2 linked regions of the Geobacter metallireducens GS-15 genome follow. The protein of the gene in region 1 interacts with the protein of each later gene in a pairwise test. Links are inferred from orthologs where the notes say so. Each region holds a gene or a part of one and is shown in the gene's direction. Other genes may lie near its edges.

The links.
Region 2: the proteins of kdsB (region 1) and GMET_RS04020 interact in binary tests that used the Escherichia coli proteins (3 or more experiments, as listed by UniProt). The link is inferred for Geobacter metallireducens GS-15 from one-to-one orthologs.

Annotation. Positions count from the first base shown.
Region 1 is NC_007517.1:1,435,162-1,438,454, forward strand. The notes cover bases 4-2,978. They hold kdsB (3-deoxy-manno-octulosonate cytidylyltransferase), read left to right. Parts: upstream 4-1,096; coding sequence 1,097-1,861; downstream 1,862-2,978. Other genes in these bases: GMET_RS06410 (carotenoid biosynthesis protein), read left to right, coding at 4-70; GMET_RS06415 (phosphorylase), read right to left, coding at 92-850; GMET_RS06425 (CTP synthase), read left to right, coding at 1,945-2,978. Outside these bases: more of GMET_RS06410, read left to right, coding at 1-3; more of GMET_RS06425, read left to right, coding at 2,979-3,293. UniProt on the Escherichia coli protein: Activates KDO (a required 8-carbon sugar) for incorporation into bacterial lipopolysaccharide in Gram-negative bacteria.
Region 2 is NC_007517.1:881,978-885,131, forward strand. Bases 5-2,840 are described here. They hold GMET_RS04020 (TetR/AcrR family transcriptional regulator), read left to right. Parts: upstream 5-1,045; coding sequence 1,046-1,636; downstream 1,637-2,840. Other genes in these bases: GMET_RS04010 (zinc ribbon domain-containing protein YjdM), read left to right, coding at 5-165; GMET_RS04015 (outer membrane protein), read left to right, coding at 264-923; GMET_RS04025 (YhdH/YhfP family quinone oxidoreductase), read left to right, coding at 1,690-2,694; GMET_RS04030 (flavin reductase family protein), read left to right, coding at 2,722-2,840. Also shown: more of GMET_RS04010, read left to right, coding at 1-4; more of GMET_RS04030, read left to right, coding at 2,841-3,154. UniProt on the Escherichia coli protein: Involved in response to both electrophiles and reactive chlorine species (RCS). Represses the transcription of the nemRA-gloA operon by binding to the NemR box.

The DNA of each region.
Region 1 (3,293 bases):
CCGTAAGGAGGAACTGGCGGAACATCTGAGGGACTTCCCCTGGTCTGTCGCATCGGCCCGCAAGGGATAGACGGAGGGACTGTCCCGCCCCTTATCCGCGGGAAAGAAACTCTGCGGTTGCCAGAACCCCCTGGGCGAGCCGTTTGCCGGCGATGCGGGAGTTGCGGGCAAGCCTCAGAAGCTGGGGGATGATCCAGGGCTTTCGGGCGATGGTCGCCAGCACTTTCCGGGGGCGGATTGCCATGTCATCGTCGGTGAATTCGTCGAGGGAGAAGGAAAGCTCTTCTTCAGCGTCGTCGCTGATGGCGCGAAGGGCCACGATTGGTATCCCGCGCCGGTGGGCTGCCTCGGCCACTGCGGCCGTTTCCATGTCGAGAATCGGCGAGGATATTCCGTTCGGGAGTGAATGAGCCAGATCGCCCTTCTTGAGAATCCGGGCGGATGTGATAATTTCACCCCGGGTGACCCCGTTGCATATCCTGTTGAGCTCTTCGGCCAGCTTTTCGGCCAGGTTCCGGTCGATTCCCCTGCGGAGGACAATCCCCTCCGTACCGGCAAACCAGCTTGTCATTCCCACCGCCAGGTCTCCCACTTTGAGGCCGGGCAACGCGGCACCACCAAAACCGAAGGAAAGGATGGCGACCGGCGAGGCTGCAGCCACGAGCGCATCGGTTGCCGCTGTCGCCCTGTCGATCCCCATCCCTGATTCCACGAGAACGATGTCATCATTGCCGACCCGCAACCGCCAAATGGGGAATCTCCCGCCGTGCAAGCGTGCCGCAGGGCTTGCCAGTCGGAGGAAAGGCCGTATCTCGTCGGGCATTGCCGCAATAAGTCCGATAGTACCCATGGGCGGCACTGTACCAAAGGGAACCCCGTGCGGCAACGCATTTCATCCCTTGACACGCTACGGCCTTTGAGGTAGCGTTATCCGTCCCACCTGCCGAAGGGACACAATCCTAGCAGCAGCAAATCTTTTGCCCCCATCAGGACTATTGTCGGTTGTCTTATTCAGCGCTCAGTGCCGGGCATCATCGATGCGTGGCGTTTATGCGTGCCGTCGTGTTTTGTGTGGGGTGGAGCCGGAACTATTGTTATGAAAATAACAGCAATCATTCCTGCCAGATACGCCTCGACCCGTTTCCCCGGCAAGGCTCTCGCCGAGATCATTGGCAAGCCAATGGTTCAGCATGTCTACGAGCGGACAGCCAAGGCCGGTCTGGTGTCCGAGGTTATTGTCGCTACCGATGACGAGCGGGTTGCCGAAGCCGTTCGTGCTTTCGGAGGCCGGGTGGAAATGACTTCCGCGACCCACGAAACAGGTACCGACCGTCTTGCCGAGGTTGCTGCCCGCATCGATGCAGATATCATTGTGAACGTTCAGGGTGATGAGCCCCTTATCGAACCTGCCATGATCGACGAGGCAATTGCGCCTCTGGTTGCCGACGCATCGATCCGGATGGGGACCCTCAAGAGCCGTATCAAGTCGCTGCACGATTTCCTGAGTCCCAATGTGGTTAAGGTCGTAACCGATCGCGAGGGAGATGCCCTGTACTTCTCCCGTTCGCCTCTCCCCAACTTCCGCGACAAGTGGAACGACCTGAAGGACGAGGCGTTCGTCACCGGACGGCTTTTGTGTTACAAACACGTGGGGCTCTATGTCTATCGACGCGACTTCCTCCTGGCGTTCGCCCGGATGGCGCCCACTCCCCTTGAGCTTGCGGAGAAACTGGAGCAGTTGAGGGTTTTGGAGAACGGCTTCCGCATAAGGGTGGTGGAAACGTCCTTCGAGTCGATCGGTGTCGATACGCCGAGCGATCTGGATAAGGTCGTCGAAAAGTTGTCGAGATTCCAAATCTGAAGGTTCGCGGGCACGAGGGGACGGTTAAAGCAGGCAATCCCCTTTCTGATGTCCCTTACCATTGGCTTGTTTTAGGAGCATTCATGAAAACCAAGTTTATCTTTGTGACCGGTGGAGTTGTTTCCTCCATAGGCAAGGGGCTTGCCTCGGCATCCCTCGGGGCTCTCCTGGAGGCCAGGGGCCTGCGGGTTTCCATGCAGAAGCTCGACCCCTACATTAACGTCGATCCCGGTACCATGTCCCCCTTCCAGCATGGTGAGGTTTTCGTTACCGATGATGGCGCCGAAACCGACCTGGACCTTGGCCACTACGAGCGCTATACGTCGGCACGGCTTTCCAAACGGAGCAACTTCACCACGGGCCAGGTCTACTTTTCGGTCATCGAGAAGGAGCGTCGCGGCGATTACCTGGGAGGGACCGTCCAGGTAATTCCCCACATCACCGATGAGATCAAACATAAGATTCTCGAGAATGCCAAGGGTGCCGATGTGGCTATCGTTGAGGTCGGGGGCACCGTGGGGGACATCGAGTCGCTGCCGTTCCTCGAGGCGATCCGCCAGTTCAAGGCCGACCGTGGCGCAGGCAACGTTCTCTATCTCCACGTGACGCTCGTTCCCTACATCAAGACCGCCGGCGAGTTGAAAACCAAGCCGACCCAACACTCGGTCAAGGAGTTGAGGGAAATTGGCATCCAGCCCGATATTCTCATTTGCCGCTGCGAGAAGGATCTGCCCCACGACATGAAGGCGAAGATCGCCCTCTTCTGTAACGTGGAGGAAAAGGGGGTCATCACCTCCGCAGACGCCGAGCACATCTACGCAGTCCCCCTCGCGCTCCACAAACAGGGGCTCGACGACCAGGTGGTGGACAAGCTCAACATCTGGACCAAGGCCCCGGACCTGGCCCCTTGGGAAAGCGTAGTGGAGAAGCTCCGCAACCCGCTCAAGGGCGAGGTTCACATTGCCATCGTCGGTAAGTACGTGAACCTCACCGAATCGTACAAATCCCTTGCCGAGGCCCTAACCCACGGCGGGATCGCCAATGACTGCCGCGTTTACCTCCGCTACCTCGATTCCGAGAAGCTGGAGAGCGAAGGCCTCGGCGGTCTTCTGGACGACGTCGATGCCATTCTCGTGCCAGGCGGGTTCGGAGAACGGGGGACCGAAGGAAAGATCAAGGCCATCGAGTACGCCCGGACCCGGAAAGTTCCGTTTTTCGGCATCTGTCTCGGCATGCAAATGGCTGTTGTCGAGTATGCCCGCAACGTCTGTGGCCTTGACAACGCCTTCTCCAGCGAATTCCGACCCGACTGCGCGAATCCGGTCATTCATCTTATGGAGGAGCAGAAGGGGGTGGAGCGCAAGGGAGGAACCATGCGGCTTGGGGCCTATCCCTGTTCACTCTCGAAGGGGACCTTCGCCCACCGGGCCTA
Region 2 (3,154 bases), 550 kb from region 1 along the record:
GTTACGGTGATCAAGGACTTGAAGATCAAGGGCTCGTCGTCGGTGATCAAGGTCGGAACCAAGGCCAGGAATATCCGTCTCGTCGAAGGAGACCATGACATCGACTGCAAGATCGACGGGATCGGTGCAATGCAGTTGAAATCGGAGTTCGTAAAGAAGGCGTAAATGACTGGTTCGCCTCCATTCAGGCCCGGGATGTAAACTGCACCCCTCCTTTTGCGTTATACTGATTACATTTGGCATACCATTCAAGGAGGATAACCATGAAAAGAATTCTCATTGCCGCTGCAGCCATCGCCATCTGGGGGATGCCCGCCATGAGCCAGGCAACGCCTGCCCGGCCCGGGGGGTATTTTTCCGGTTTCCTCGGGGTGAGCATCCCCCGGGACGCCGACGTTGCCGGCACCGATTCCGGTACATCCTTCAACGACCGGGTGGAGTTCGATCCCGGTATTGTCGTGGGTGGCACCGCTGGGTATGATTACGGCTTTCTCCGCCTGGAGGGGGAGCTTTCCTACCGGCATTCTGAGATCAAGTCCGTCACTGCTTCGGACGGGTACCGCTTCCACGGCGTGGATGGTGATCTCGGTGCCCTGGCGGTCATGGCCAACGCCTTTGTCGATATGCACAACCAGAGCCCCATTACCCCCTACGTGGGAGGAGGCGTCGGCTTCGCCGTGCTCAATCTGGGTAATACCACCAGTACTGAATTGGACCCCCTCTATGAGAAGGGGGATGACACCGTTTTCGCCTACCAGGCGGGAGCCGGGGTGGAGATAGCCCTCAACCCGATCATGTCCCTTGACCTGGGATATCGCTATTTCGGCACTTCAAAGGCCACCTTCGACGAAGGTGTGGTGACGGCGACCAAGTTCAGGTTCGAGAGCCACAATGCGCTGATGGGGCTCAGGGTCAAGTTCTAGATTTATTCGGTAGCGCCCGGAAAAGCCCGCCATGTGCGGGCTTTTCCGTTTGTGATAGGAACAACCATTCACTCTAAATTCCCTCCTTGACTTTGTAGACGACCGGTCTAATAATGATCCCCATGGATAAGAACGAAACGAGAGCAACCATCATCCGCATCGGCACCGACCTCATCGGCCGTCAGGGGTTCAACGCCACCGGCATTGATGCGGTGCTGAGGGAGGCTGGTGTACCCAAGGGCTCATTCTACTACTATTTCAGGAGCAAGGAGGAGTTCGGCCTGGCGGTGATTGACCACTTTGCCGAGCGCTACGACCAGCGGCTCGACACCTTCCTGAACGACGATGAGGTGACACCGCTGAATCGGCTCCGTAATCTGCTGGAGAGCGGCCTGGCGCGCCTGGAGCAGAACCAGTGCGCCAAGGGATGCCTCATCGGCAACCTGGGGCAGGAGCTGGCCGACCAGAACGAACGCTTCCGGGCGAGGCTCGAAGAGGTGTTTACCTCGTGGAAGAAGCGCTACGCCGCCTGCCTGCGGGAGGCCCAGCGTGCAGGGGAACTGGCACCGGAGCTTGACCCGTCCGTGGTGGCGGGATTCATTCTCTCCGGCTGGGAAGGGGCTGTCCTCCGGGCCAAGGTGATGAAGTCGCCCCAGCCCCTGCGGGATTTCATCGCCACGCTTTTTGCAACGGTGCTGCGCGAGCAGGTGTGAAAATTTTTTTCGGCAACTAGACGACTGGTCTAATTTGAGAAGGGGAGGGGAGCATGGGAAACTCGGTATTCAAGGCGCTGGTGGTGGAGAAGACCCCCGAGAAGCAGTTCGTGCGGGAGATCCGCGAGCGGAGCATCGACGACCTGCCGGCCGGCGACCTGGTGGTGCGGGTCCACTACTCCTCCCTCAACTACAAGGATGCCCTCTCGGCCACGGGGCACCCCGGGGTGACGCGGCAGTTCCCTCACACTCCCGGCATCGACGCGGCGGGTGAGGTGGTCTCCTGCGAAAGCGGTGCCTTCGCCCCGGGCGACAAGGTTGTTGTCACCGGCCACGACCTGGGGATGGAAACCGACGGCGGCTGGGGGCAATACATCCGCATCCCGTCGGAGTGGGCGGTGCGGTTGCCCGAGGGGTTGACGCTGCGCGAAGCCATGGCCCTCGGCACCGCCGGTTTCACGGCGGCCCTGTCGGTGCTGAAGCTGGAGCGGGCCGGGGTGAGGCCCGATGACGGCGATATCCTCGTGACCGGCGCCACCGGCGGGGTGGGGAGCATCGCGGTTTCCATCCTCTCCCGGGCGGGCTACCGGGTGACGGCAGCCACCGGCAAGGAGTTCGACGAGGATTTTCTCAAGGGGCTCGGCGCGACAGCCGTGATCGGCCGTGACGACGTGACGGCCGGCGCGGAGAAGGCACTCCTGGCCGAGCGCTGGGCCGGCGCGGTCGATGTGGTCGGCGGCCAGACCCTGGCTGCGGTCCTGAAGAGCACGAAGTACGGCGGTACGGTCACCTGCTGCGGTCTCGTGGGGTCGCCGGAACTGCCGATGAACGTCTACCCGTTCATCCTGCGGGGGGTGAGCCTTCTGGGGATCGATTCGGTCCAGTGCCCCCGGGGGCTTCGCGAGGAGGTCTGGCAGCGGCTTGCGACCGCTTGGAAGCCCTCCCGGCTTGGCGAGATGGTGACGGAGTGCACCCTGGCGGGGCTGGAGGTGATGACCCAGGCGATTCTCCATGGGGGGATCACGGGGCGTGTCGTGGTTAACCTGCAGGAGAGCTGAAAATCTGATTCACGAGAGGAGAATACCATGAAACAATCCCTGGGGGCCAAGACCCTCCTTTTTCCGGCTCCTGTCCTGATGGTCGGCACCTATGACCACGAGGGGAAGCCAAATCTGATGAATGCCGCTTGGGGCGGAATCTGTTGTTCCCAGCCCCCGTGCGTTGCGGTATCCTTGCGCAAGGCGACCTATTCCTACGCCTCGATCGTGGAGCGCAAGGCCTTCACTATTGGAACTCCGTCGGAAGCCGCCATGAAGGCGGCCGATTACGTCGGCATTGTCTCGGGGCGCGACACGGATAAGTTTGCCGCTACTGGACTTACGCCGGTAAAAAGTGAACTTGTGGACGCCCCCTACGCGGCGGAGTTCCCCTTCGCCCTTGAGTGCCGGCTGCTTCACACCCTGGAAATCGGCCTTCACACCCTGTTCGTCGGCGAAATCGTGGACGTTAAGGCAGACG